One region of the Pelomonas candidula genome, then DNA from elsewhere that is predicted to be linked to it. Evidence: riboswitches for the same ligand, from Rfam matches in the RefSeq annotation. Region 1 holds a riboswitch; each other region holds the start of a gene.
What was found. Region 1 has a riboswitch for cyclic di-GMP ahead of fliE (flagellar hook-basal body complex protein FliE). Riboswitches for the same ligand answer to the same signal wherever they lie in the genome.

Region 1 (7,020 bases):
TCGCCAGGCATGGGATGCCCACTGGGCATCCCAAGTCCGGGCTCACTCCCGCCGAGCGGGAGCGAGCTTGCTTGGGGCGGCCCCGCGCGGCGCTCATGCCCCAAGCTGGTCGAGGTCCAGGCCGTCGATCTCGATGACCTTGAGCGCGTGGCTGTCGCCGCTCACGACGACCTCGGCGCGGCCGATGGCGGTGCCGTTGACCTTGAGCGTCAGCGGCGCGCCGGCCAGCGTGTCGAGCTCGACCACGCTGTCGGGTTCCAGCTGGGCCAGGTCGTGCAGCGAGATGCGGGCTTCGCCGACCTCCAGCGTCAGCGTGACCGAGATCTTGCGCATCAGCGCCGGCATGTCGCGGCGCGGTGCGCGCGTTTCGGGAGCAGGCTCGGCCGCCACGTCGATCATGTCGATCAAGCCGTCCATCGTGTCGAGGTCGTTCATTGCGGGATCACTCCAGGTCTTGGAAAGAGGTCAGGCACAACTGGCCCTGGTGCTCGGCCACCTGCGCGTGGAAGAGCGCGGCGCCCTCGACACGCACGGTGGCCTGCTCCAGGTGCACGGGGATCAGCGACCCTGGCTTCAGGGCCAGCACGGCCTCCAGCGGGAGGCGCTGCTCGAGCAGCTGCGCCTTCAGCAGCAGCGGCAGGCGCTTGCCCAGCGAGGGCGTGGCGCCGGCCTTGCGGATGCCACGGGTGCCGCGCAAGGCCGCGGCCAACGCACGCAGCACGACGTCGATGACGCCGCCATCGATGACCAGCTTGACGGTGGTCGGCTCGAGATCGGGCGCGCAGAGATCCAGGCTGAGCAACCAGGCGCCGGCCGGCATGCGCGGCAGCGACACGGGCACCCAGGCCCCCAGCGGCTGCAATGGCGCCATGCCTTGCGCGGGCGCTTCCGTGCCCTGTGCCAGTTGGCCCAGCGCGCGCAGGCAGCGCTCGGCCAGGCTGCGGGCCAGCGAATGGCGCAGGCGGTCCTCGGTGGCCGTCTCGGCGGGAGCATCTGCCACCGTCTTCAGTCCCAGCCGCTGCGCCAGCATGTGCAGCACCAGGCCGCGCTCGATCAGGCAGGCCAGCGGCTCCCGCGCCTCGGGCGTCTGCAGCCAGCGCCCGGGGGTCGGCGGCTCCGCGCCGCCGTCGAAGGGCGTGACGCGCGCGGCCACGATGTCGTAGGACGTCTGGTAGCGGAGGTTCCAGTGCTGCTGCAGTGCCTGGTTCAGCGCTTGGCGCAGTTCCTCGGCAACCCGGGGCAGCAGATGGGTGGGACGGCCGAGGCTGCGGCTGTCCAGCCGCTGCAGCGGCGAGGTCGTGGCGCGCGGCTGGGCGCCGGCGCGAACGGTGCGGGTGTTGGACATGGAGGCTGGGGCCGAACCACAGCCCGGCGTGCCGGGGGGCTTGGCAAGGTGGTGTTGAATACCTGAACCACCGGGCTGAATCCCGTGTGGCCGATCGTTCCCGATAACGGATCTAGATTTTATGTGCGCGATTTAATTTCTGCACGCCGGCGTCCGCCTAAAACCCCTGGAGGGCAGGACCGGCGGCAAAAAATCACAGCAAACCTGGAGGGTATCCGGGCCGCCAGGGCAATTAACCCCACGCCTCGGGCGGAGATTTCAAATCACGGCAAAAAGGGCTGTTTTTCGAACAGCACAAGGGGGAGCGACCCCCGTCGAGCGTGAACCAGTTCACACTCTGGATGTTTCAGCTCGTCAGTTTTCTTACCGTATGCCGTCAAAAACGGACTGCTGCGCTACAGTTCGGGGCATCAGGGCACACCCGTGCGAAAGCCGGGGTCGCAAAGCCTCCGGTCTACAGCCGGCCTCCGGGCCGGCCACGATAGCGGGGTTGCCAGACCTGAGTCTGCGGTGCATGTGACGCATGCACCACTGGCTACTCATGCCTAGCCGGGCCGCCTCGCGCGGCCTGTTGCGACCTGCCGGCTGCTCGCCGATCGTGCCCCCGTGCAACACAGGGAGCATTTCATGTTCAGGTTCTTCTCGACCTCCTAGACCGCCTGGTCTGCGCTCGCGACATCTCGATTCGCGGCGCGCTCTGCCATTTTCAATTCCAAACATCCCGCCGGCCCGGATACCAATTCCTCGGGTCAGGGCATCGTTTTGTCTTGAATATATTCCCGAGCCACGCCCGCACTTTAATACTCGGGCCGGTCGGCAGAGCCTATTTCGAGCGTTATTGATATTCGTTGATGGCAGGCATACCTGCCGACACGAAGGATTCCGCTCGCCTGAACGATTCATGATGACGGAGTTATGGACATGGACGCGATGGTTACTGGCATGAATATGGAAAGCCACGGGCTGGCCGCCCTTGGCCGTGATTTGCAGGGCGTCCAGCAGGAGGCCGAGCAGATTGCCGCCGCTGCCGACGCCGGCAGTGCCCAGGCCGGCGCACACGGCTTCGAGCAGATGCTGCGCCGCGTCGACGCTCAGGGCCACGACGCCCAGGCGCGCATGCAGTCCGTCGAGCGCGGCGAGAGCGACGACCTCGTGGGCGCCATGCTCTCCAGCCAGCAGGCCAACCTGTCCTTCCAGATGCTCATGCAGGTGCGCAACAAGGTGATGGGCGCCATGGACGACCTCTTCAAGCTGCAGTTCTGAGCCCTCCATGCAGACCCTTCCTTCCACGCGAACCACCGAGGCCAGACTGCTGCCGGCGCCGGACTGGCGCCAGCGCGCCGCCGAGCTCTGGCGCGGCCGGCCCAGCCTGACGGGCGACTGGGTCCGCAAGGCCTGGCCGGTGATCGGCCTGGCACTGCTGGGCACGCTGGTCGTCGCGCTGCTGCTGTGGCGCGACCAGGCCAACTACAAGCCGCTGTACGGCGCCCACGAGCAGATTCCCACCGCCGACGTGCTGCCCGTGCTCGATGCCGAGCACGTGCCCTACCGCCTGCATCCCGACAGCGGCCAGGTGCTGGTGCCGGACGGCCAGCTGGGCCGCGCGCGCATGCTGCTGGCCAGCAAGGGCGTGGTTGCCCGGCTGCCGGCCGGCCTGGAACTGCTGGACCACAACGACCCGCTCGGCGTGAGCCAGTTCGTGCAGGACGTGCGCTTCCGCCGCGGCCTCGAAGGCGAACTCGCGCAGAGCATGATGGCCATCGACGCCGTGGCCGCCGCGCGCGTGCACCTCGCGCTGGCCAAGTCGAGCGCCTTCGTCGTCAGCAGCGCGGACAAGAACTCCGCGTCGGTCGTGCTGACGCTCAAGCCGGGCCGCCAGCTCTCCAACGAACAGATCGCTGCCGCCATCCAGCTCGTCTCGGGCAGCGTGGCCGGCCTGGACCCGCAGCGCGTCAGCCTGGTGGATCAGCAGGGCCATCTGCTCTCGGCCCGCGTGGACCTGAGCGAGGGCTTCGACGCCGCCGCCGCCAACGAACCGCAGCGGCGCGTCCAGGACGAGGTGCGCGCCAACGTGCGCGAGCTGCTCGCCCCCGTGCTCGGCGACCAGAACTACCGCCTCAGCGTCACGGCCGAGATCAACAACGACCGTGTGCAGGAGACCCGCGAGCAATACGGCAACGCGCCCAAGGTCACCAGCGAGGCCATGCGCGACGAGCAGGACCGCCAGGCCCTGGCCCTGGGCGTGCCCGGCTCGCTGAGCAACCGCCCGGTCAGCGAAGCGGCCACGGCCGCCTCGGGCGCGCAGGACGGCGGCGCCACCAACCGCCGGAACGCCTCCACCCGCCAGTACGCCTACGACCGCAACATCACCCAGGTGAAGAAGAGCCGCGGCCGCCTGGAGCGCCTCAACGTGGCCGTGCTGCTCAACGACGCAGCCGCACCCGCCGGCGCCCCGAAATGGACGCCCGAGCAGATCGCAGGCATCGAGCGCGTGCTGCGCAGCGGCCTGGGCATCGACGCCGACCGCGGCGACAAGCTGACGTTGTCGGCCATGAGCTTCCCCAAGCCGCCCGTGCCGCCGCAGTGGTGGGAGGAGCACGACACCTGGATCGACGTCGGTGGCTGGGCCGCCTACGGCCTGGCCCTGCTGCTGGGCTACCTGCTGATCGCCCGCCCGGTGCTGCGCATGGCGCAGCAGGCCGTGGCGCCGCGCCCGGCCGCCACGCCGCGCGCCGCGGAGGCCGCGCCGACCACGCTGCAGACGGCCGAGCCCGCGCTGGCCGCCGCCTCCGAGGCCCAGCCCGCCGTGGCAGGCCCGCGCACGGCCGTGACGCCGCTGCTGGAGAACTACGAACTGCCGCCGCCGGGCTCGCCCGTCGACGTGCTGGTGGACCACCTGAAGGTGCTGGCGGGCAAGGAGCCCGAGCGGGTGGCGGAAGTCGTCAAGCAATGGGTGCAGAGGAAAAATGGCCGAAGCGACTGATTTCATGCTGCCGACCAGCGCAGCCTCGTTGAGCCCCGTCGAGCGCGCGGCCATCGTGCTGCTGTGCATGGGCGAGGAACCCGCCGCCGCCGTGCTGCGCTGCCTCGCGCGCGACGAGCTGCTGGGCGTCACCCAGGTGATGTCGCGGCTGTCCGGCATCAAGGTGGACTGGGTCAAGACCTCGCTGCAGCAGTTCTTCGACGACTACCGCGAGCAGAGCGGCGTGCACGGCGCCTCGCGCAGCTACCTCAAGCGCTCGCTGGACCTGGCCCTGGGCGGCGAGATCGCGAGCAGCGTGCTCAACAGCATCTACGGCGACGCCATCCGTCCCAAGATGCAGCGCCTGCAATGGGCCTCGCCCAAGTGGCTGGCCGAGCAGATCTCGCGCGAGCACCAGCGCATGCAGGCCGTGTTCCTGGCCTTCCTGCCCAGCAGCATGGCCGGTGCCGTGATCGAGGCCCTGCCCGAGTTCCTGCGCGATGTCGTGCTGCTGGAGATGGCCCGCCTGAGCGAGGTCGACGCCGAGTTGCTGCACGAGCTCGACGACATGGTCGAGCGCTGCATCGCCGGCCTGGGCCAGCAGGGCGCCAGTGTGGAAGGCGTGCGCCAGGTCGCCGAGATCCTCAACCGCATGCCCGGCCAGCGCCAGCAGATGGTCGAACTGCTGCGCGCCCACGACCCCGAGGTCGTCGGCGAGATCGAGGTCAGCATGTACGAGTTCTTCATGCTCTCGCGTCAGAGCGAGGCCACGCTGCTGCGCCTGGTCGAGGACGTCGCGCTCGAGGTCTGGGCCGTGGCGCTCAAGGGTGCCGAAGCGCCGGTGCGCGACGCCATCCTCGCCGTCATGCCGCGCCGCCAGGCCCAGGCCTTCGAGGACCTGATGCGCCGCGGCGGGCCCATGCCCAAGAGCCGCGTCGAGCAGGCTCGCGCCGAGATCATCGCCCGCCTCAAGGCCCTGGCCGACGCCGGCGAGATCCAGGTCCAGCTGTTCGCCGAGGCCTCCGTCGAATGAGCACGACGCGGCCTCATCGCTTTCCGCCGCTGCTGCAGCTGCGCCAGGGCCACGAGCGCGTCGCCGGCCTGGCCGGTGCGCAGCTGCAGGCCGCGCTCGCCGACGGCTTCCAGGAAGGCATGGGCAAGGGCTACGCCGAGGGTCACGCCAGCGGCCTGGCCGCCGGCCAGGAGGAAGCGCGCCGCATCGCCGAGGAGCAGGGCTTCCAGCAGGGCTGGGAACGCGCGCGCGCCGATGCCGGCGAGCGGTTCGCCGGCCCGCTGGCCGCCGTCGAGGACCTGCAGCGGCAACTGCGCCAACTGCAGGACGACTACCAGAACGCGCTGCGCCGCGAGGTCGTGGACCTGGTCGAGCGCGTGGCCCGCCAGGTCATCCGCGCCGAACTGACGCTGCGCCCGACCCAGTTGCTGGCCCTGGTGGACGAGACCCTCGCCGCCATGCCGGCCGTGCCGCGCGAACAGGTGCGCGTGCACCTGCACCCCGAAGACCTGCAGCGCCTGGAAGAGCTGGCACCCGAGCGTGCCCGCGAATGGCGGCTGCAGGCCGACGCCCAGCTCCAGCCTGGCGAATGCCGCGTGCTGGCCGGCTCGCGCGAGGCCGACGCCGGCTGCGCGCAGCGCCTGGACGCCTGCATGCGCCAGGTGCGCGAACAGCTGCACGAGCCGGCCGCACCCGCGCTCCAGCCGGAGGCCGCCTGATGCTCTCCAACGCCCTGCGCCGCGTGGCCCTGGACGAGGTGCCCGTCGCCACGCCCACCGGGCGGCTGCAGGCCGTCACGGGCCTGCTGCTCGAAGTGAGCGGCTGCGCGCTGCGCATCGGCCAGCGCTGCCTCATCGAGCGAGTCGGCGAGGACGGCGCGGGCGACTGGATCTCCGCGCAGGTGGTGGGCTTCCGCGACCCGGTGGCCTACGTCATGCCGTTCAAGAAGCCCGAGGGCCTGGTGCCCGGCGCCCGCGTGCTGCCGGCGAACGAGCGCGCACCGCTGATGATCGGCCCCGAGTGGCTGGGCCGCGTGGTCAACGGCCTAGGCGAACCCATCGACGACCTCGGCCGCCTGGGCGGCGAGCACCTGCTGCCGGCCACGCCACCGCGCGTGAACCCGCTGCGCAAGCAGAACGTGCACGAGCCGCTGGACGTGGGCGTGCGCGTCATCAACGGCCTGCTCACCCTCGGCCGCGGCCAGCGCGTGGGCCTGATGGCCGGCTCCGGCGTCGGCAAGAGCGTGCTGCTGGGCCTGATCACGCGCAACACGGTGGCCGACGTCATCGTCGTCGGCCTGATCGGCGAGCGCGGACGCGAGGTGCGCGAGTTCATCGAGATGTCGCTGGGCCGCGAAGGCCTGGCCCGCTCGGTCGTCGTCGTGGCGCCGGCCGACGAGTCGCCGCTGATGCGCCAGCGCGCCACCGAGCTGTGCCACAGCATCGCCGCCCACTACCGCGACCAGGGCCAGCACGTGCTGCTGCTGGTGGACTCGCTCACACGCTACGCCATGGCCCGCCGCGAGGTGGCCCTGGCCCTGGGCGAGCCGCCGGCCACGCGCGGCTACCCGCCCTCGGTGTTCTCGCAGCTGCCCGAGCTGGTGGAGAGCGCCGGCAACGGCGAAGGCCCCGGCAGCATGAGCGCCATCTACACCGTGCTGGCCGAGGGCGACGACCAGCAGGACCCGGTCGTCGACACGGC
Region 2 (7,020 bases), on a different contig from region 1:
GCGCTTCGGCACGGTCAACTCGTGGCTGGTCGACCTCATCAACGTGCTGACCGGCAACCTCGACCGCGAAGGCGGCGCGATGTTCGCGAAGGCCGCGGCGTTCGCGCCCAACACGCAGGGCAAGCCCGGCAGTGGCAAGGGCATCACGACCGGCCGGCGCAGGAGCCGCGTATCCGGCGCGCCGGAGGTGTTCGGCGAGCTGCCGATCACCGTCATGGCCGAAGAAATGGAAACGCCCGGCGAAGGCCAGGTCAAGGCCCTCATCACCATCGCCAGCAACCCGGTGCTGTCCGCCCCCGGCGGCCCGCGCATCGCGAAGGCGCTGGAAGGCCTGGACTTCATGCTCAGCCTGGACATCTACGTCAACGAGACGACGCGCCACGCCGACGTCATCCTGCCGGGCCTCTCGCCGCTGGAAGACCTGCACTTCGACGTCGCCTTCCCGCAGCTCAGCCACCGCAACCACGCGCGCTTCTCCGGCCCGGTGTTCGACGCCGCGGCCGGCACGCCGCAGGAGTGGCAGACCATCCTGCGCCTGTGCGCGCTGCTGGAAGGCCGCGGCCTGGGCGTGGACGTGCAGCAACTGGACGACGAAGCCATCGCGGCCGACGTGCACCGCTTTGCCGGCGACCAGACGCCCGCCATCCTCGCCGCGCTGCAACCCTGGCGCGGCCCCGAGCGGCTCATCGACCTGCAGCTGCGCGTGGGCCCCTACGGCGACCAGTTCGGCCGCAAGCCCGACGGACTAAATCTCGCCAAGGTCAAGGCGGCGAGCACCGTCGAGGGCGGTGGCGTGGACCTGGGCGCGCTGCAATCCCGCATCCCCGAGGTGTTGCGCACGCCCAGCGGCCAGATCGAACTGGCGCCCCCGTCCATCCTGGCCGACCTCGCCGAGGTGCGCGCCGCACCGGCGCCCGAATTCAGCCTCATCGGCCGCCGCGACACGCGCTCCGGCAACAGCTGGATGCACAACCTGCCCGTGCTCGCCAAGGGGCCGGACCGCTGCACGCTGCTGGTCAACCCCGGCGACGCCGAACGGCTGGGCCTGGCCGAGTTCGCCAAGGTGAAGAGCGCCGTTGGCGAGCTGATTGCGCGCGTCGAGCGCAGCGCCGACATGAGCCCCGGCGTCGTCAGCCTGCCGCACGGCTGGGGGCACGACCTGGACGGCGTGCAGCTGGGCGTGGCGCGCGAGCGGCCGGGCGTCAACATGAACGCGCTGCTGGACGACGCGATGCGCGACCCGCTGTCGGGCAACGCGGTGCTGAGCGGCATCGCCGTGGAGATCACTGTCCCTTGAACAGGCCCTGGAAGGGCCGCGACACCGTCAGCGTGTCGCGCGAGCCGCGCAGGCGCAGCGCCATGTTGCCGTCGTCGTCGCGCAGCGCGCTGGCGATCTGCGCGGACGCGACGACGGTGGAGCGGTGCACCTGCTGGAAGCGCGCCGGGTCCAGCAGCGCCAGCAGGTCCTTCAGCGGCGTGCGCAGCAAGGCCTCGCGCTGCTCGCCCGCCTCGGCGTAGACGACGCGCGTGTAGCGGCTGTCGGACTCGAAATAGATCACGTCACCGACGCGGATCAGCCTCACCTCCTTGCCCACGGCGGCCTGCAGCGTGTCGGGCCAGGCCGGGCGGCGCTGGCGGGCATCCAGCTGCGCGAGCAGTTGCTGCAGCGCGTCGCCGGCCGGCGCCGGACGCTGCTGGTTCTGGCGCAGCCGCGCCACCGTCTGCGCGAGCCGCTGCGGCTCCAGCGGCTTGACGAGGTAGTCCACCGCGCCGGCGTCGAAGGCCTGCAACGCGTGGTCGCCGTGGGCCGTGACGAACACCACCGGGCAGCGGCCGGCGATGCGCCGTGCCACGTCGATGCCCGACAGGCCGGGCATGCGGATGTCGAGGAAGCAGACGTCGGGCTCATGGGCCAGCCACTGGTCCCACGCGTCGGCGCCGTGCTCGGCCTGGGCCACGATGCGCGCGTCGGGCCAGGCCTGGGTCAGCGCGTCGGCCAGTTGTTCACGGGGCGCAGGTTCGTCGTCGGCGATCAGCAGTCGGGTCATGTCGTCTCGGGATGGATCAGGATCTCGGCGCGTGCGCCGCCTTCGGCGCGGCGCTGCAGCGTGAAGCGGGCGCGCTCGCCGAAGTGGTGGCGCAGCCGCTGACGCAGGTTGGCCAGGCCCACGTCGTCTTCGGCGCCGTCCGCCAGCCCGAGGCCGTCGTCGTCGACGCGCAGCCACCAGCGGCCGTCCGGCTCGCGGCCGCCCGCCAGTGTCAGGCGGCCGCCACCGATCTTGGGTTCCAGGCCATGCTCGACGGCGTTCTCCACCAGCGTCAGCAGCAGGCCCGGCGGCACCGGTTCGGCGGCCAGGCCCGGCGCGATGTCGACGTCGCCCTGCACGCGGCCATCCAGCCGCGTGGCCAGGATGGCGAGGTAGTGGCGCACAGCCAGCGCCTCATCGGCCAGCGGTACGGTGGGGCGGCCCAGCATTTCGGTGCTGCGGCGCAGGAAGCCCGTCAGCTCGCGCAGCAGCGGGCCGGCGCGCTCGTCGCGGCGGTCCACCCAGTGCTGCAGCGTGGCCAGCGTGTTGAAGACGAAGTGCGGGTGGATCTGCGCCTGCAACAGTCGCAGGTCGGCCTCGGCGGCGGTGCGCGCGGCGGCATCGCGCTCGGCCACCAGCTGCAGCCGCGACAACTGCTGTTCGTACGCCGCCCGCCCGACCCGCGCCACGCCCGCCATCAGCAGCGCCAGGCCCGCGGCCATCGGCAGCAGTGTGTGGGTCGAGGCGCGCAGCGCCGCCAGCATGCGGTCGCCGTCGAGCTGGCCGTCGTGCAGGCCGCGCCCGCAGACCACGGCCAGCACCATCACGGCGAGGATCAGCACAAAACGGACGATGCTGAAGCCGTTCCGCCCAGGCCTGCGCTTCGGGTTCAGCCAGATGATGAGCAGCCCGATGCTCAGCAGCACCCAGACCAGCATGCCGGTGCCCAGCGCCGCGCCCCAGGTCGCGCCCTTGCCGAGCACCCACGCCACCGTGCCGGCCAGACCCAGCAGCCAGCCCACCCAGGCGCCAAGGCCGCGGCGCGAGTACAGGTGGATGTCGATGAGCTCGACGCGCTCGCGCAGCGCCGGGTCCTGTTGGCCGTAGCGTTCGTAGTACGGGAGGGCCCAGCGGTAGTAGGCGCGCTGGAAGCGGTTGCCGTGGGCGAGGGGATTGGCGCTGTGCATGGCCGGCACTCTAGAGGCGCGCGGCCGGTCGGCTCGCGTCGGAGCGGCGAACCGCCGCAGCACACGCACGAAGCGCCACCAGCGCTGCACGAGACGCGCACCGCAGCATGAAAGCGCGTGCATTTCAGGCGCGACACAAAGCAACGAAACTGCAGATACGGATGGCAACGAAAGTCATGCCCAGGCACCGCGGCAGAAGTCACGCGCCGGCCGCAGCGGCCTGCATCTGAAGCCCCACCCGGCGCCTAGACTGAACCCGTTTACCAACCCAGAGGGCAAACCCGTCGAAAGATGGGGACGCAAAGCTTCCGGCCTACAGCACGTGCATCACGCAAGTGCCATGGCAGCGGGGCCGCCAAGACCTGAGGTCTTGTCCGGCGTGGCCCTCTTCACTGCAAGACACCGGCCATGCGCAGCAACCGTCTCACCTGGACCCTCAGCCTCCTGACCGCCGCGGCACTGACCGCCTGCGGAGGCGGCGCGAGCAGCACCGACACCACGGCCACGGTGCAGGCCAGCGCGGCGACCACCGACGTCGCGCTCAGCGTGGATCTCGACCCGGCCGCCGGCGCCGAGGCCAGCCACAGCTTCCACATCGCCGCTGCCGAGCTGGAGCCGCCCGCCGACATCGGCGCCGACGCCGAGCCGCACCGCACGCAGGCCGCAGCAGGCATCGCCACCAAGGGCCTGACGCTCGCCGCGCTGGACGACTACGCCCAGCGCCGCACCGCGCTGGCCGCTGCCAGCGGCGAGGCCGCGCCGATGGCCACGACGACGACCGTCACCACGTACACGCCGGCGCAGATCCGCGCCGCGTACGGCCTGCCGGCGCTGTCGGCCTCCGCCGCGCAGCTGGGCGCCGGCCAGACCATCTACATCGTCAACGCCAAGCACGACCCCAACGTCGTCGCCGAGCTGGCCGCCTTCAACAGCAAGTTCGGCCTGCCCACCTGCACCTCTCGCACGCTGGCGGCCACCGCCACGCTGCCGCTGGCCTCCGCGTCCAGCAGTGGCTGCGAGCTGGTCATCGCCTACAGCACGACGGCCGGCGCGCTCACCGCCACGGCGCCCGCCTACGACAGCGGCTGGGCCACCGAGATCGCGCTCGACGTGCAATGGGCACACGCCACCGCGCCGCTGGCCCGCATCGTCCTCATCGAGGCACCGGACGCCGGCGTGACCAGCCTGTCCAACGGCGTGGCGCTGGCCAACAAAATGGGCACGGGCGTCGTGTCCATGAGCTTCGGCGCGTCCGAGGGCAGCTGGGTCGGCAGCTACGACAGCATCTTCTCCGCCAGCGGCATGACCTACCTGGCCGCCACCGGCGACAACGGCGCGGCCGTGTCCTGGCCGTCGGTGTCGAGCAAGGTGGTGGGCGTGGGCGGCACGACGCTGACCTACAGCGGCAGCGGCTCGCGCAGCGAGACGACCTGGACCGGCACCGGCGGTGGCACCAGCGCCTACGTCGCGCTGCCCAGCTACCAGAGCGGCAGCATCAGCGGCTACGCGCGCCGCGCGGTGGCCGACGTGGCCTTCAACGCCGACCCCAACTCCGGCCAGTACGTGGCGCTGATCGCCTCCGGCACGACCACCGTGCGCTGGGTCAGCGCAGGCGGCACCAGCCTGTCCACGCCGCAATGGGCCGGCCTCTTCGCCGTGGCCAACGCCGTGCGCGTCGCCTCGGCCAAGGCCTTGCTGGGCCAGCCGCACGCGGCCATCTACCAGCAGATCGGCGCCGTGCCGACGACCTACGCCACCGTCTTCAAGGACGTGTCGAGCGGCAGCAACGGCAGCTGCACCACCTGCACGGCCAAGACCGGCTACGACACGCCCACCGGCTGGGGCACGCCCAACGTCAGCGCGCTGCTGACCAGCCTGGGCGCGGCCACCTCGTCCAGCACGAGCTCGACATCCACGTCCACGTCCACGACGACGACCACGACCTCGGCGGGGCCCCAGCTGACGACCACCAGCATCAGCGGCGTGGCCGGCAAGGCGCTCAGCGCCAGCATCGGCTACAGCGCTCCCGGTGCCACGTCGCTGTCCATCAGCATCAGCGGTGCGGCCAGCGGCATGAGCCTGTCGGCCAGCAGCACCGCCATCGCTCTGGCCTGGGCCAAGCCGGTGACGGGCACCTACAACCTCGTCATCACGTTGAAGGACAACCTCGGCCATACGACGACCGGCACGGTCGCGGTGAAGATCAGCGCGTCGTAAACCACGCCTAGCATGCGGGCTCCTCATCAAGGAGCCCCCATGCGCCGCCTGCTGATCACCGCACTGCTCGCCGCTGCGTTCGCCGCGAACGCCGACACCACTTCCGCCGGCCACAGCTATTCGCCGCCGGAAGCCTTCACGGCAAGCAGCACCGGCAACCTGCTGACGTTCACCGCGCCCGAGGGCGACGCGACCATCACCGTCGTCGACCTCGCCGGCGCCAGGGACGCGGCCGATGCCGTCGCGCAGGCCTGGCAGCTCGTCGACCCCGGCTTCAAGCGCACGCTGCGCCTGGCCACGCCACGGCCGGCCCGCAATGGCTGGGTGGACCAGCAGGTCTTCGACTACGAGACCTCGCCCAACGAGAAGCTCACGCTGCAGGCCATCGTGAGGCGCTCCAGCACCGGCGACGGCAAGGCCTGGTCCGTGCTGCTTCTGCAGGCCGCCGACGCGACGCTGGAAAAGCGCGGCGCGCCCATCGGCAAGTTCTTCGCCAGCCTGCGGCCACAGGGCTATCAGCGCGAGAGCTTCGCCGGCCGCACCGCCAGGCCGCTGACGCCCGAGCGCGTCGAGCAGCTCAAGGCCTTCGTCGCCGACGGCATGAAGCAGCTCGGCGTGCCCGGCGTGGGCCTGAGCTTCATCAGCGACCGGCAGGTCGTCTGGGCCGGCGGCCTGGGCGTGCGGGAGCTGGGCAAGCCCGCACCGGTGGACGCCGACACGCTGTTCATGGCCGCCAGCAACACCAAGGCGATGACCACGGCGCTGCTGGCCCGCGCCGTGGACGCCGGCAAGCTGCGCTGGGACCAGCCCGCCGCCGAGGCCTACCCGGGCTTCCGCCTCGCCGACGCGGACGTGACCAAGAGCGTGCAGATCCGGCACCTCGTCTGCGCCTGCACCGGCATGCCGCGGCAGGACCTGGACTGGATCTTTGCCGACGGCAAGGCGCCGGCCCGGACCACCTTCGACCAGCTCGCGACGATGAAGCCGACCAGCAAGTTCGGCGAGGTCTTCCAGTACAGCAACCTGATGGTGGGCGCCGGTGGCTTCATCGCCGCCGCGGCGCTCAAGCCGGGCAAGGAAGTCGGCGCCGCCTACGACGAGGCCATGCAGGAGCTGCTGTTCGGCCCGCTGGGCATGAAGAACACCACCTTCGACTACGCCAAGGTCATGCGCGGCAACCACGCGATGCCGCACGGCGACGCCGTCGACGGCAGCACGCGCCGCGCCAGCATGGACCTGAACTACACCATCCTCCCGGCCCGGCCGGCCGGGGCGGTGTGGACCTCGCCCAACGACTTCAGCCGCTTCGTGCTGATGGAACTGAACAAGGGCCGCACGCCCGAGGGGCGCCCGCTGATCGGCGAGGCCAACTGGGCCGAGCGCTACAAGCCGCAGGTCATGGTCGGCGAGGACATCACATACGGCATGGGCCTCATCGTCGACACGCAGTACGGCATCACCGTCGCCTCGCACGGCGGCGACATGCTGGGCTTTCACTCCAACATGATCTGGCTGCCCGAGTACGGCATCGGCGTGACCATCCTCACCAACTCCGACGCCGGCGTGCTGCTGCGTGGCCCGCTGCAGCG
Region 3 (7,020 bases), on a different contig from region 1:
GCTTGGGCGCGCGCTGGTACAGGCCCTGGACCTTGGGAAGGTTGGCCTGGATGTCGCGGATGCGCGTCGCGTTGGCCGGGTGGGTGGACAGCCATTGCGGCGGCGCGCCCTTGTTGGAGGCCATCATCTTTTCCCACAGTCGTATCGCGGCGGACGGGTCGTAGCCGGCACGCGCGGCCAGCTCGATGCCGACGAGGTCGGCCTCGGTCTCGTCCGCGCGGCTGAAGGTCAGCTTGAATATCTCCGCACCGTAGCCGGCCACGGTGCGGCCGACGTTGCCCAGCCCTAGCAGGGCGGACAGCGCCTCGACGCCCAGGTTGGTGGCGGCCGACTTGCCGACCCGCTCGCGCGCGTGCTCGCGCAGCGCATGCGCCATCTCGTGGCCCATGATGGCGGCGACCTCGTCGTCCTCCAGCTTGAGCTTGTCGAGGATGCCGTAGTAGAAGGCGATCTTGCCGCCGGGGATGCAGAAGGCGTTGAGCTGCGGGTCGCCCAGCAGATTGACCTCCCATTTCCACTGCCGCGCGCGGTCGTTCCACTCGTAACTGAACGGGATGATGCGCTGGGCGATGTAGCGGAGCCTCTGCAGCTGCGGGTGCTGCAAAGGCGCCCGCCCGCGCTGCTGGTCAGCCTGCTGCATCATCAGCGCGTACTGCTGGCCGCCTTCGCGCTCCAGCTGCTCGGCCGAGACGAGGCCGGTGAACTTGCTCTTGGGGCCGACGTCCACGCCCTCGCGCGCCCAGGCCGGCGCGAAGGCCGCTGCGCCCGTCGCAGCCATCAGGCCGGTGAAGAGGCGGCGGCCGCGCTGCTTCGGCGCGCAGCGGCCCGCGACGCAGTCGCCACAGGCGCCGAACTGGCGGGCGATGGAATGGCTGAACTGCAGGTCGTCGTGGATCTGGAAGTCGTCGGCGTGCATGCCGGCATTGTGCGATGACGCCGCCGCATCACCCGTAGGACTGGCGACAATCACCTGAATGAATCAGCCCCCACGCTCGCGCTGCTCGCTGCCCCCCGAGGGGGCGCATCCATGCCTTCGGGCGGCCGGGCGCCATTGATATGGACCCCCAGCAATTCCGCGCCGCCCTCGGCATGTTCGCCACCGGCGTGACCATCGTCACCGTGCGCTCGGCGGACGGCAGCCTCGTGGGCCTGACGGCCAATTCCTTCAACTCCGTGTCGCTGGACCCGCCGCTGGTGCTGTGGAGTCTGGCGCGGCGCGCGGGCTCGCTGCCGGTGTTCACGCATGGCACGCACTACGCGATCAACATCCTCGCGGCGGACCAGAAGGAGCTGGCCCAGCGCTTCGCGACGCGTGACATCGACCGCTTCGCCGGCGTGGCCTGGCACGAGGGCGCCGGCGGTGCGCCGGTGCTGGAGGGCGCCGTGGCCGTGTTCGAGTGCGCCAACCGCAGCCGCTACGAGGAGGGCGACCACGTCATCTTCGTCGGCGAGGTGGAGCGCTGCACGTCGCGGCCGGGTGCACAGCCGCTGATCTTCCACGGTGGGCGCTACTTCACCGAGCTTCCGATCTGAGGCTTGTCGATCCGGTGGCGTGCCGATCGTCGTGCCTGTATCCACTCCAAAGGACTGCCATGGCCAACACCGTCACCCTGCACCGCGTGCTGCGCTGCCCGCCCGAGCGCGTCTACCGCGCCTTCACGACGCCGGCCGCGATGGCCAAGTGGCTGCCGCCCTTCGGCTTCACCGGCACCGTGCATGAGATGGACGCTCAGGTCGGTGGCAGCTGGCGCATGTCGTTCACGAACTTCACGACCGGCGGCAGCCACAGCTTCGGCGGGCGCTACCTGGAGCTGGTGCCCGGCCAGAAGCTGCGCTACACGGCCACCTTCGACGACGCCAACCTGCCCGGCGAGATGACGACCACCGTCGAGCTGCGCGCCGTGTTCTGCGGCACCGAGGTCCACATCCGGCAGGAAGGCATCCCCGACGTGATCCCGGCCGAGGCCTGCATGCTGGGCTGGCAGGAGTCGCTGACGCTGCTGGCTCAGCTGGCCGAGCCGGAGATCCGGCAGTAGGCCCGCGTCAGAGCTGGACCTTGGTGCCCAGCTCCACCACCGCGTTGCCCGGCAGGCGGAAGTAGTCCGCCGCGCTGCTGGCGTTGCGGCTCATGGCCGCGAACAGCGCTTCGCGCCAGTGCGCCATGCCGGCGCGCGGCACCAGGGTTTCGCGGCTCAGGAAGTAGCTGGTCTCGGCAGGCTCGGTGTGCAGGCCGCGGACGTTGCAGAGCTGCAGCGCTGCCGGCACGTCGGGCTGGTCCATGAAGCCGTAGGTCAGCGTCAGCCGCCAGAAGTCGGGCGCCAGCTGCTCGAGCTGCAGGCGCTCGGCGTCGGGCACGTAGGGGCGATCGCAGAAGACCACCGTCAGCACGACGTTGCGCTCGTGCAGCACCTGGTAGTGCTTGAGGTTGTGCAGCAGCGCCGGTGGCACCAGTTGCGGGTTGGCCACCGGGTAGATGGCCGTGCGCGCCGCGCGCGGGCGCTCGGCGTCGCCGTAGGCATGCAGGGACTCGACGAAGGACAGCAGCTCGATGCCCTCGTCGGCCAGGTGCTGCTGCATGGCCTTGCGGCCGCGCGCCCAGGTGCTCATCAGCACGAAGAGCAGGCCGCCCAGCACCAGCGGGAACCAGCCGCCGTCGACGATCTTGATCGCACAGCCGGCCACCAGCAGCGCGTCCAGCGCCAGGAAGAACGCCGTCGCGCCCCAGGCCAGCGGCGCGGGCAGGCGCCAGCCGTGACGAATGACGAAGAAGGTCAGCACCGTCGTGATCATCATCGTCAGCGTGACGGCGATGCCGTAGGCGCCTGCCAGTGCCGAGGAGCTGCGGAACAGCAGCACCGCGCCCAGCACGCCCGCCAGCAGGGCCCAGTTCACGCTGGAGATGTAGATCTGCCCGGCCTCCGCGGCCGAGGTGTTGCGCACCGGCATGCGTGGCAGGAAGCCGAGCTGGATGGCCTGCTTGGTCATCGAGTAGGCGCCGGAGATGACGGCCTGGGACGCGATGACGGCGGCTGCCGCGGCCAGCACCACGACCGGCAGCACCAGCGCCGCGGGGAAGAGGCGGTAGAACGGGTTGTCGATGGCGGCGGGGTCGGCCATCAGCAGCGCACCCTGGCCGAGGTAGTTCAGCGCCAGCGCGGGGAAGACGATGCCTGTCCACGCGAGGCGGATGGGCTTCGCGCCGAAGTGGCCCATGTCGGCGTACAGCGCCTCGGCGCCGGTCAGTGCCAGCACGATGGCGCCGACGACGGCGAAGACCTGCCAGCCGCGGCCGGCCAGGAACTCCAGCGCGCGCAGCGGGTTCAGTGCCGCGAGGATGGCCGGCTGGTGGGCGATCTGCATTGCGCCGGTCACGGCCAGCACGCCGAACCACAGCAGGATGACCGGTCCGAACACGCGGCCCACGACATGGGTGCCGTGCTTCTGCACGACGAAGAGCACGATGAGCACCGCGATGGACAGTGGCAGCACATAGCTTTCGAGGTGGGGGCTGACGATCTCCAGACCCTCGATGGCGCCCATCACGGAGACGGCCGGCGTGATGACGCTGTCGCCGTAGAACAGCGTGGCACCGAACACGCCCATCAGCAGCAGGAAGCGGCGCAGGCCGGGGCGCTCGCGCACGGCCTGCGTGGCCAGCGCCGTCAGCGCCAGGCCGCCGCCCTCGCCGCGGTTGTCGGCGCGCAGGATCAGCACGACGTACTTCAGCGTGACGACCAGCATCAGCGCCCAGACGATGGCCGAGATGGCGCCGATCAGCGCGTCCGGCGTGACGGCCACGCCGGTGGCCGGCGTGAAGATCTCCTTGACCGTGTAGAGCGGGCTGGTGCCGATGTCGCCGTAGACGACGCCGATGGCGCCCAGCGTCAGTGCGGCGAGGCCGTGGCGGTGCTGCGTGGGCGGGGTGTCGGTGGAGGCGTCGGTCGCGGTCGTCATGGGGGCAAGCATCGCTCAGGGCGCGGCAGCTTGCCACCTCGGCGAGAGCCGAGCTTGCAGCCGCCTTGCCGGCGGCGCCGATTTCACTTCCTGCCGGCGGTCGTCGGCACGATGGCCGCCATCGCGGCCTTGAAGGCGGGGTCGGCCAGCAGCGCGTTCCAGGCGGCCATCAGCGAGGCGTAGTCGCCGCTGGAGATCTTCTTCGCGGTGATCGCCGCGGTGAGCGCTGCGTTCAGGCGCACGACCGCGTCGTACTTCGCATAGCCCTTGCCCTTGAGCTGGGTCACGGCGTAGTTGCTGTAGCCCCACGCGGTGTTGAGGTTGTTCCAGTCGCCCGAGCCGGGCTGGATGTAGGTGACGGGTGCCGGCGCAGGCGTCGGGGCCGAGGCAGTGGGCGCCGGGGCGGGCGCGGGCTTGGGGGCCGTGGTGGGCGCCGGCGCCGGCGCGGGTGTCGCCGCGCCGCAGGTGCCGGTCACGTTGATGCGCACCCAGCCGATGCTCGGTGCGCTCGAGTCGGCGTTGACGACGATCTTCACGTTGTTCGCGCCGGCCACGAGGTAGGGCTGGGTCCAGATCGTCCTGACGACCTTGGGCGTGAGCGCGATCTGCGTGTTCTGTGCGATCAGCGCGTCATTGCCGTAGAGGCGGTTGGTGCTGCTGGCCACGGCCGTGGCGCTGACCTCGTCGTACTGGAAGTTGAAGGCGCAGCGGCCCAGCGAGCTCAGGAAGGCGTCCTTGTCGCTGACGGTGATCTCGGGCAGCTTGCTCGTCGTCACGTTGGTGGTGACAAGCAGCGGCGCGGCCTGGGCGATGACGGTCTTGCCATCGCTCTTGACGAGGCGCACGAGGCCGGTGAGCTGGGCGGTCTGCGTGGCGGTCGCGTCGGCGGCGAAGCCCTGCTGGGCGATGACGGCGAGTACGGCGGTGGTGATGAGGCGGGTCTTCATGGCGTGAGTGCTTTCGGGTTGGTGCATGGGTGGGGCTACCGGGCAGTAGCCGGCACCTCCCCGTGTGCCACGCTGCGGACATGACCCTGTCCGCCCAGGGCGGCCCCGCTATCTGCTGCCCCTTGGCAAGGGTTGGGGGCAGGGAAGACCGGAGGCTTTGCGTCCCCGCTTTTCAACGGGTTTGCCGACTGCATGGGGCGCAGTGTGCGGATGCAAGCGTTGTCACGTCCGTGCGCCAGTTCACGAATCACCACCCCCGCCGGAAGAGCGGCGGGCGGCTCGCGACGGGCGGTTTCTGAAGCTTGCGGCGGGCTTGCTCAGGCCAGCCGACCGGCCGGCAGGGCCGATGGCGCCTGGCTCAGCGTGCGCCAGCGCCGGGCCAGCAGCACCGTACTGAGCACCACGCTGGCGGCCATCAGCGGCCAGACCAGCCCGTCCACGAAGGCGCACAGCGCCCACAGCACCGAGTACGCCAGGAAGAAGCCCAGCACCGGACGCGACGTCGCCCATGGCGTCGGCGCACGCATCCTGGCCGGCGCGTTTGTGAGGTTCAGGATGCCCAGCGGCAGGGCCGCGATGGACAGGCTCAGCAGCGACGGCATGCCGGCCAGCATCAACAGGCCGACCAGCAGCAGCGTCGTCGCGAGCCAGGCCAGCAGGAAGTGGCGCAGTTGGAGGAAGGCCACGGCACGGTTCAGCTGCGGGCCCTGGGGCATGCCGGGCAGCAGCACCAGCAGCGCTTGTTCGCGCCGCGTATGCCAGAGCATGTTGCGCAACCCGAAGCCGGGGTTGAAGCCGGCGATGCCCAGCCCGATGGCGATGGCTGGCGCCATGCCTTTGAACATGGCGCCGGGCGAGATGCCGAACAGCCTGAACGTCATGGTGCCACCCAGGACCACGCACGCCAGAGTCAGGGCCATGCTGACCGAGTGGCTCAGCCAGTGCTGCAGGCCGTGCAGCGCAAGTTCGGCCCGAGCCATCACGCTGGCCTGCGTCGGTTGCGCCCGGGCCAGCAGATGCGAGAGCCACCGGGAGACGCCGGCGTCGACCGGCCACGCGAACCATTCGCCGGCGCGGCCCAGGTTGGCGATGCCGGCGCGGTTGCCGGTCATGCCATTGCGTGCGGCCCTGAGCATGCGCCGGCGCCGTTCGTAGGCGGCGTGGTGGGCGGCATCTCCGCTGCCGAAGACCTGCGTCAGCAGTGCGCCCAGCACGACGAGGCTCAGCGCCAGCCAGGCCCAGGGCTGCAGCTGCCAGACATCGACCAGCGCGTGCCACAGCGGTGCCAGGCGCTGCTGCAGGTGCAGCGGCGTGATGAGGGAGGGGCCCGTGTACAGCACGATGGCCCAGATCCAGTGGCGCTGCGTCCAGGCGACGCCCACGCCGGCCGCGGCGGCCGCGAGCAGCAGCGGCGCCAACGGCACTCGCTCTGCCAGGATCAGCCACACCAGCACGCCCTGCGCGCCACTGATCAGCAACCAAGCGACCAGCGCGGCCTGGCGCAGCCGCCGCAGCTGGCCGGGCACGAGGCGGGTGGTGGTGGGGTGGTTCTGCTCCAGCAGGCTCACCAGCAGCAGCACCCACAGCCCGAACAGGGCAAAGACGAGCACCGCGCAGACGAGGGCGATGCGCATCTGCATGACCGGCATGAACCACACCGCGACGGCCAGGCCGACCAGCACCACGCTGTAGAACACGATGCGGAACCAGCGGCTGCCGTCCGTGTTCGACTGGCGCCAGGCCGCCAGCAGGATCTGGTTGTAGCTTGCAGTCATGGTCAGGTCAGGTCAGGTCAGCTCGGCGAACAGGTCGTCCAGGTTCACGCGGTCGGCCGCGACGCCATCTGGCAACGCCGTGTCGGCGGGCAGCCGCGCCAGCACGCGCTCGCGGCCGGCCTCCAGTGGCGTGCGCTTGAGCGGCTGCACACCCAGGCGGCCCATCAGGCCGGCCATCTCGCTGACGCTGCCGGTGAAGGCGCGCACCTGCTCCAGCAGGTCGTCCAGCGGTGCCTGCAGCGCGATGCGGCCACGGCTCAGGAAGGCGAGGTTGAAGGCCACGCGCTCCAGGTCGGACAGGATGTGCGTGGAGAACACCACCGTCGTGCCGCGGTCCAGCACCT
Region 4 (7,020 bases), on a different contig from region 1:
ACGCCGTGCGCCACCCGGAGCTGGGCCGCCGCTGGCTGCTGACCCGCGTGGCCCCGGGCCTGCTGGCCGGCGGGCGGCGCTCCACGTCGGTGGTCACGCTGGACGTGACGGCCCAGGCCCAGGCCGAGAACGCGCTGCTGCTGCGCGCCGAGAGCGAGCGCGCGGTGCTGGACTCCGTGCTGGTGGGCATCGTCACGGTCGGCCCCGACGGCATCGAGTGGATGAACCGCTCGGCGCGGCGCATGTTCGGCTGCGAGCTGGAGGATGTGCTGGGCCAGCCCATGGGCGTGCTGGCGCCGGAGGACGACGACCACGCCTTCCACGCCGAGCCGGGCAGCGACGTCTTCGAATGCAAGCTGCGCGGCCGCGACGGGCGCGAGTTCTGGGTCATCGGCAACGCGGTGCAGACGCCGCGCGAAACCGGCCCGGATGGCGTCACCCAGCAGACCACCTACGCGCTGCTGGACATCGACCGCCGCCGCCAGGCCGAGGCGCAGAGCCGGCTGGCGCAGGCCTCGCTGGCCCGCATCATCGAAGGCGCGCCGCTGGCCATCACGCTGCACGAGGCGCAGAGCTTGCGCATCGTCAAGCTCAACCACGCCGCCGCGACACTGGCCGGCCGCCCCGAGACGGCACTGCTGGGCGGCACGCCGTCGCTGCTCTTTGGCGACGACCAGGGCTCGCAGGTCGTTGCCGACATGCGCGAGGCGCTTGAGTCCCAGACCGTCGTACAGCGCGAATACCACGTGCCGACGGGCAACACGACGCGCATCTGGGACGCCCGCCTGCTGCACCTGGCCGGCAGCGGTGACACGCCCGAGCTGCTACTGCTGGTCGCCAGCGACGTGACCGAGCAGCGCGCCGCCGAGCAGGCCCGGCTGCAGGCCGCCATCTCGCAACGCGAGCTGCTGGTGCGCGAGGTGCATCACCGCATCAAGAACAACCTGCAGGGCGTGGCCGGCCTGCTGCAGCAGATCGCCCAGCGCCGGCCCGAGGTGGCGCCGGTGCTGAAGGAGGCCGTCGGCCAGGTGCAGGCCATCGCGCAGGTCTACGGCCTGCAGGTAGGCGCCACCGGCCCGCTGGTGCTCAAGCGTGTGTTCGACGCCATCGTCGGCTCCGTGCAGCGCATGCAGGGCCGCGTCATCACGACGGCCGCCGAGGGTGGCGCGCTGATGGACGACTGGTGCCTGCCCGAGGCCGAGGCCATCCCGATCGCATTGAGCCTGAACGAGCTGCTGGGCAACGCACTGAAGCATGGCCACGACGCCCAGGTGCGCTGCCAGCTCATCTGCGACACGACCGGCGTCGTCGTCGAGATCGTCAACCCGGGCCGCCTGCCGGAAGGCTTCCTGCTGCAGAACGTGAAGAGCGGCGTGTCGGGCCTGGGCCTGGTGCGCGCGCTGCTGCCGCGGCGCAGCGCCATCCTCAGCCTGGAACAGCAGGGCGGTGACGTCGTTTGCCGGCTGGAATTGATTCCGCCAAGCGTGGTTCACAATCCGGCCATAAAACCAAGTTCTTGATTGGTCGAACGAGGGGCGCGGTGAGCAAGGGCAAGATCCTGGTCGTCGATGACGACCGACTGGTGTTGGCAACGCTGAGCTACGGGCTCACGCAGGCCGGCTTCGAGGTCATCGACGCCGACAACGGCGACGACGCCATCCTGCTCGCCCGCGAGCACCGCCCCGAGCTGGCCCTGCTGGACATCCGCATGGAGGGGCTGACCGGCTTCGACGTGGCCGCCTACCTGCGCGAGTTCCTGCAGACGCCGTTCATGTTCCTGTCGGCCTTTGCCGACGAGGCGACGGTCGCCAAGGTCAAGGAGCTGGGCGCGGTCGCCTACCTCGTCAAGCCGCTGGACATCTCGCAGATCGTGCCCGCCGTGGAGGCCGCATTCGCGCGCTCGGCGGCACCAGCCACTGCGCTCCCGCCCGCCCCGGTTGAGCGGAACGAGGCCTTCGAGCCCCCCTCCGAACTGCCCACGCTCGACGCCACGGCCCTGGCCGTCGGCGTGCTGATGCACCGCTACTCGCTGCCGCGTGACGAGGCGCTGGCCCGCCTGATGAGCCTGGCCTCGGCCGATGGCCACAGCCTGCCCGAGCAGGCGCGGCGCATCGTCGATGCGATCGAGCTGCTGGCCCGGCCCGGGCAGCGGGCCGGCTGAAGGCGCCGGCGCGGCCCGCGCCTGTGCCACCCGCGACGGTCTCAGCCGCCCGCGGGCTTGGAGACCGGTGCAGCCCCTTCCGACTGGCCCGCGATGATGGTGCCTTCCACCGCCACGCCGCGCTGGTCAGGCGATTGATCCAGCAGCGCACGGGCATCCTCCAGCGTGTAGCTGGTGAAGGCCAGTTGAGCCGTGACGCGCAGCTTGCCTTCGGGTGTCAGCTCCGCGCTGTGCCTGGCAATGCCCATGGGACGGCGGAACGCCACGACCTGCTTGCCGGTGGTGAGATCGAACAGCCGGACCTCCTTGGTCGAACCCTGGCGCACCACGGCCACGGGCCCCGCCGGCGTGTTGAACCACTGAGCCTGCCAGAAATAGTGGAAGTTGTTGGGCGAGCCATCGGGGTTCCACAGCGATTCATACGAGGTGGCGTTGTTGCACCGGTTCACCACGGCGTTCTGGCGGCGGCAGTCGCTGTAGCGGGTCACCTGCTTGTCGTCGAGCGACATCGTCAACGGCGTGAGCATGCCGCTGTCCAGATGGAACAGCGCATAGTCGTTCGGCTCCTCGGCGCCCACGACGCGCTTGGCCAGACTGAACAGGCCCGTCACGCTGCCAACCAGGCTGTCCTTGGCCGGCTGGCCGGAGGTGTCCTTCTCCAGCAGCAGCGTGCGCGTGCTCGCCACGTCACCACGCTGCAGCGGCACGGGCGTCCAGCCCGCCGGGATGGCGATGGTGCGCAACGGCTGCCCAGGCCGGAACTCGAAGGCGCTGGCTGCGCGCAGCACCAAGGCGCCCTGGGAGCTGAGCACCAGCCCGTCGCCCGCCAACGTCTGGCCGTCGACCGTCTGCACCATCCACTGGCCCGGCCGGGCGCTGACCTGCCCCACGGTCAGCGGCGCCGCTGTCCCGCGCCCACGCTTGAGCACCTGGCTGCCATCCATGCGCTGCACCAGGTAGGCGAAGTCGCCCGTGAGCGGGTCCACCGCCGCGCGCCCGACCTTGCCTTCCGGGTCCACCATCAGTTGACCGTTGACGACAAAGCCGTCCTTGCGCGGCTCGAACTGCACGGCCTGCGGCGCGGGCAGCGCGGCGATCTGCTGGGCCAGTTCCGCGGTGCCACGCACCGACGGCGGCGCAGCTGCAGGCATGGGCGCCGCCATCGGGGATACGCCGGGAGCCATCAGGGGGGCAGCCAGACCGCCGCCGTTGCCCAGGTTCTGCATGCGTGCCATGGTTTCGCGGATCTTCAGCCGCATGGTGAGTTCCTGTTCCGGACTCATCGTCTGCCCTCGCTGGGCCATGCCGCTGCGCATCTTCTCGATCAGTGCATCCTCGTCCACTGCCTGGGCATGGGTGCCCCCATGAAAGCCGATCACCATGGCGGCGGCAAGGGTGGCAAAAATCTGGCGCATCACTATTTCCTCATCAGGTGCTGGTCTGGAGACCCGTCGGCTGGCGCCCGCACGCACCGACCCATCGATCGCGCGCGCAAGCGCGGCTCGACCAGGGGCAGGACGGAAACAGGGTCAAAGACCGACGGAGGACACCAATGCGAGCGCGGGATCAGCCAGCCTGCAGGCGCAAAGGCGTGCCGGCCGCCCATCGCGCCATGGCGGGCGATGAGGCGGCCCCGCTATCGTGGCCATTCACCGTTGGTGGGCCGTAGACCGGAGGCTTTGCGACCCCGGCTTTCGCTCGGGTGTGCCGTTACGAATTGTTGCCGCACCCACGGGCCACCCGGCGTGCATTTCGCACACCCGGCCTGCAATCAGCCCAGCGTGAAGTAGAAGCGCGAGCCCTCGCCGACCGCGGACTCCGCCCAGATGTCTCCCCCATGCCGGCGCACGATGCGGCGCACCAGGGCCAGGCCCACGCCCGTGCCCTGGAAGTCGCTGGCACTGTGCAGGCGCTGGAAGACGCCGAACAGCCGCTCGGCAAAGCGCATGTCGAAGCCGGCGCCGTTGTCCGACACGACGAAGATCCTGCGCCCACCCTGCTCCGCGCTGCCGAAGCGGATGCGCGTGCAGTCCACCTTGGCGCTGTACTTCCAGGCGTTGCCCAGCAGGTTCTCCAGCACCATGCGCAGCAGCGTCGGGTCACCCTGCACGGTCAGGCCCGGCTCGATGTCCAGCTCCAGCTCACGCAGCGGGGCCGAGCGGCGCAGCTCTTCCATCACGTAACCGGCCTGCTGCGACAGGTTGACCGGCTGGCATGCCAGCGGTCGCGTGGACAGCTGGCTCAGCGACAGCAGCGCGTCGATCATGCTGTTCATGCGCGCGGCGGCGCTCATGACGCGGTCGAGGTGGTCGTTGCCGACGCGATCCAGCCGGCCGCCGTAGTCTTCCTTCAGGATGCGGGCGAAGCCCTCGACGACGCGCAGCGGCGCGCGCAGGTCGTGCGAGACGGTGTAGCTGAAGGACTCATGCTCGGAGGTCAGGTCGGGTTGAACGGGCGCGAGGGCCGGCGCAGGCGCCTGGACGCTGTCAGGCGGCCTCGCGGTGCCGACGTAGCCGGTGAAATGACCTTGCGAGTCGATGCAGGGCAGGCCGCGCAGGCACCAGCGCGCGTCGCCGTCGGCGGCGGCCAGCTGCAGCTCGGAGATGGGCTGGTGGGCATCCAGCCGCTCGCGCAGCTGGGCGGTGGGCTCGGCGGGTGCGAAGCGCTCCCACAGCAGCTGCGTGCTGGCACCGGCGCCGACCCAGCTGGACGCCGGCGCGCCCTGCGGCGCCTGCCAGCGCACGAGGCGGTGCGTGGCGTCGGTGGCCCACTGCCAGTCGCGCTGCAGCTGCGCCTGCATCAGCAACTGCTGGCGCGCGTCGCGCAGCGGCTCGGACAGGCGCTGACGTGTCAGCCGCACGCCGGCATGCCAGCCCAGCGCGGCGGCGACGAGCACCAGGACTCCGGTGAAGAACGCCGTCAGCACCAGAGCAGCGTGGGCGAGCCCCACCTCGCCGCCCAAGACCCGCATCAGGGCCAGCACGGCCAGCATGCCGAGCAGCAGCATCAGCAGCACGGCCCCGGCCAGTCCCAGGACCAGCAGCCGCATCGGCAGTCGCCGCTCCAGGCGGCGCGATGGCGCGCTGTCGTCGCTGAGGCTGTTCATGCAGATCATTGTAGGCAGCGCTTCCGCGTCCCCACGTGCATATGCACGAGGGTGTGCACAGCGCCGAATCTGTGCATTTCTTCGCGTTGGCCCCCCTACCTGCCCAAGCTACATTTGCGGGGATGCCGTGCGCCGCCCATCCATGACCGCTTCCACTCCCGCCGCCCTGCTCGATCCCGAGGCGATCAAGCGCCTGCGCGAGCTCGACCCGAGCGGCAGCAACAAGCTGCTGGAGCGCGTCGTGGCGGCCTTTTCGAGCTCGCTGGACCGCCTGCTGCCCGAGCTGGACCGCGCCCGCGAGGGCGACGCCCTCGACCTGACCATCGTGCGCCACGTCAGCCACACGCTGAAGTCTTCGTCCGCAAGCCTGGGTGCCATGGTGCTGTCGGCACGTTGCGCGGACATCGAAACGCAGGCCCGCGAGGGTCGCCGCGAGGGTCTCCCCGAACAGTTGGACGCTATGCTCAACGACATCCAACAGGTGCGCGCGGCCCTGGCCGCGCTGCTTTGACACCCAGCCTCATGCTGCCCACCGGTCAAGCCCTCGACGATCTGCCGCCGCGCCCCCGCGTGCTGCTGGTCGACGACGACGAGGTCAACCTGCTGCTGACCGCCGCGGCGCTGCGCGAGCGCGGCTTCGAGGTGACCGAGGCGGCCAGTGGCAGCGAAGCCCTGGCCCAGCTGTCCGTGCGCGCGCCCGATGTCGTCGTGCTGGACGCGCTGATGCCCGAGCTGGATGGCTTCGAGACCTGCTCGCTGCTGCGTGCCACGCCCGGCTTCGAGTCCCTGCCGGTACTGATGCTGACCGGCCTGGACGACGAGGCCTCCATCAACCGCGCCTACCAGGCTGGTGCCACTGACTTCTTCGTCAAGTCGCCGCAGTGGAGCCTGCTGGACGGCCGGCTGCGCTACCTGCTGCGCAGCTCGCGCACGCGCCACGAGCTGGAGCGCAGCAAGGCCAAGCTGGCCCGCGCCCAGGACCTGGCGCGCATGGGCAGCTTCGAGTGGCGGCGCGACGTGGCCGGCAGCTTCACGATTTCGGCCGAGGGCCTGCGCGTCTTCGGCCGCGGCCCGCAGGACCGGCTGGACTTCATCAGCGTCATGCGCATGGTGCCGGCCGACGACCGCCACGTCTTCCTGCGCCTGCTGCGCGACGTCGTCGCCCACACCTCCGTCCTCATCACCGACCTGCCGCTGACGCTGCCCGACGGCCGCCAGCGCGTCGTCCACATCGAGGCCGAGCCCGAGTTCAACGAGCAGGGCGGCGTCAGCGGCTACACCGGCATCCTGCAGGACGTGACCGACCGCCGCCAGGCCGAGGACCGCATCCGCCAGCTGGCGCACTTCGACGCCCTCACCGGCCTGCCCAACCGCCGCCAGCTGATCTGGCGCGTCGAGCGCGCCATCGAGAGCGCACGCCGCGGCGGCCACGAGGTCGGCCTGCTGCTGATCGACCTGGACCGCTTCAAGGTCATCAACGACACGCTGGGCCATGCGGCCGGCGATGAGTTGCTGATCGAGGTCGGCCGGCGCCTGCGCAGCTGCGTGCGTCATTCCGACCAGATCATGGAAGGCGTGCTCGAAGGCCTGGGCAACCGCAGCCACCGCGGCCTGGAGGCCGTGGGCCGGCTGGGCGGCGACGAGTTCGTCGCGCTGCTGCCCGAGGTGGCGGACGAACGCGACGCCGAGCGCGTAGCCGACCGCGTGCTGGACGCGCTGCGCGAACCCATCTTCGTCGGCGGCCAGGAGTGCT

Region 2: linked by a shared signal. The riboswitch ahead of ACG04R_RS15630 (S53 family peptidase) and the one ahead of fliE (flagellar hook-basal body complex protein FliE) in region 1 are both predicted to bind cyclic di-GMP.
Region 3: linked by a shared signal. The riboswitch ahead of ACG04R_RS08150 (hypothetical protein) and the one ahead of fliE (flagellar hook-basal body complex protein FliE) in region 1 are both predicted to bind cyclic di-GMP.
Region 4: linked by a shared signal. The riboswitch ahead of ACG04R_RS11820 (hypothetical protein) and the one ahead of fliE (flagellar hook-basal body complex protein FliE) in region 1 are both predicted to bind cyclic di-GMP.

The regions. Positions count from the first base shown of each region.
Region 1 is NZ_JBIGIC010000010.1:252,667-259,686, reverse strand. It holds gene ACG04R_RS20080 (FliM/FliN family flagellar motor switch protein) at 94-435, opposite strand; gene ACG04R_RS20075 (FliM/FliN family flagellar motor switch protein) at 443-1,345, opposite strand; cyclic di-GMP riboswitch class I at 1,750-1,843, shown strand; gene fliE (flagellar hook-basal body complex protein FliE) at 2,294-2,608, shown strand; gene fliF (flagellar basal-body MS-ring/collar protein FliF) at 2,616-4,328, shown strand; gene ACG04R_RS20060 (FliG C-terminal domain-containing protein) at 4,333-5,340, shown strand; gene fliH (flagellar assembly protein FliH) at 5,337-6,038, shown strand; gene fliI (flagellar protein export ATPase FliI) at 6,038-7,020, shown strand, end outside.
Region 2 is NZ_JBIGIC010000007.1:176,505-183,524, reverse strand. It holds gene ACG04R_RS15645 (molybdopterin-dependent oxidoreductase) at 1-1,297, shown strand, start outside; gene ACG04R_RS15640 (LytR/AlgR family response regulator transcription factor) at 1,284-2,048, opposite strand; gene ACG04R_RS15635 (sensor histidine kinase) at 2,045-3,337, opposite strand; cyclic di-GMP riboswitch class I at 3,479-3,574, shown strand; gene ACG04R_RS15630 (S53 family peptidase) at 3,623-5,431, shown strand; gene ACG04R_RS15625 (serine hydrolase domain-containing protein) at 5,471-7,020, shown strand, end outside.
Region 3 is NZ_JBIGIC010000003.1:414,807-421,826, reverse strand. It holds gene ACG04R_RS08170 (M48 family metallopeptidase) at 1-916, opposite strand, end outside; gene ACG04R_RS08165 (flavin reductase family protein) at 1,057-1,533, shown strand; gene ACG04R_RS08160 (SRPBCC family protein) at 1,593-2,036, shown strand; gene ACG04R_RS08155 (potassium transporter Kup) at 2,044-3,954, opposite strand; gene ACG04R_RS08150 (hypothetical protein) at 4,038-4,901, opposite strand; cyclic di-GMP riboswitch class I at 4,997-5,097, opposite strand; gene ACG04R_RS08145 (hypothetical protein) at 5,219-6,676, opposite strand; gene ACG04R_RS08140 (ABC transporter ATP-binding protein) at 6,689-7,020, opposite strand, start outside.
Region 4 is NZ_JBIGIC010000005.1:146,152-153,171, forward strand. It holds gene ACG04R_RS11810 (PAS domain-containing sensor histidine kinase) at 1-1,520, shown strand, start outside; gene ACG04R_RS11815 (response regulator) at 1,541-2,161, shown strand; gene ACG04R_RS11820 (hypothetical protein) at 2,203-3,576, opposite strand; cyclic di-GMP riboswitch class I at 3,785-3,880, opposite strand; gene ACG04R_RS11825 (sensor histidine kinase) at 3,933-5,267, opposite strand; gene ACG04R_RS11830 (Hpt domain-containing protein) at 5,410-5,778, shown strand; gene ACG04R_RS11835 (putative bifunctional diguanylate cyclase/phosphodiesterase) at 5,790-7,020, shown strand, end outside.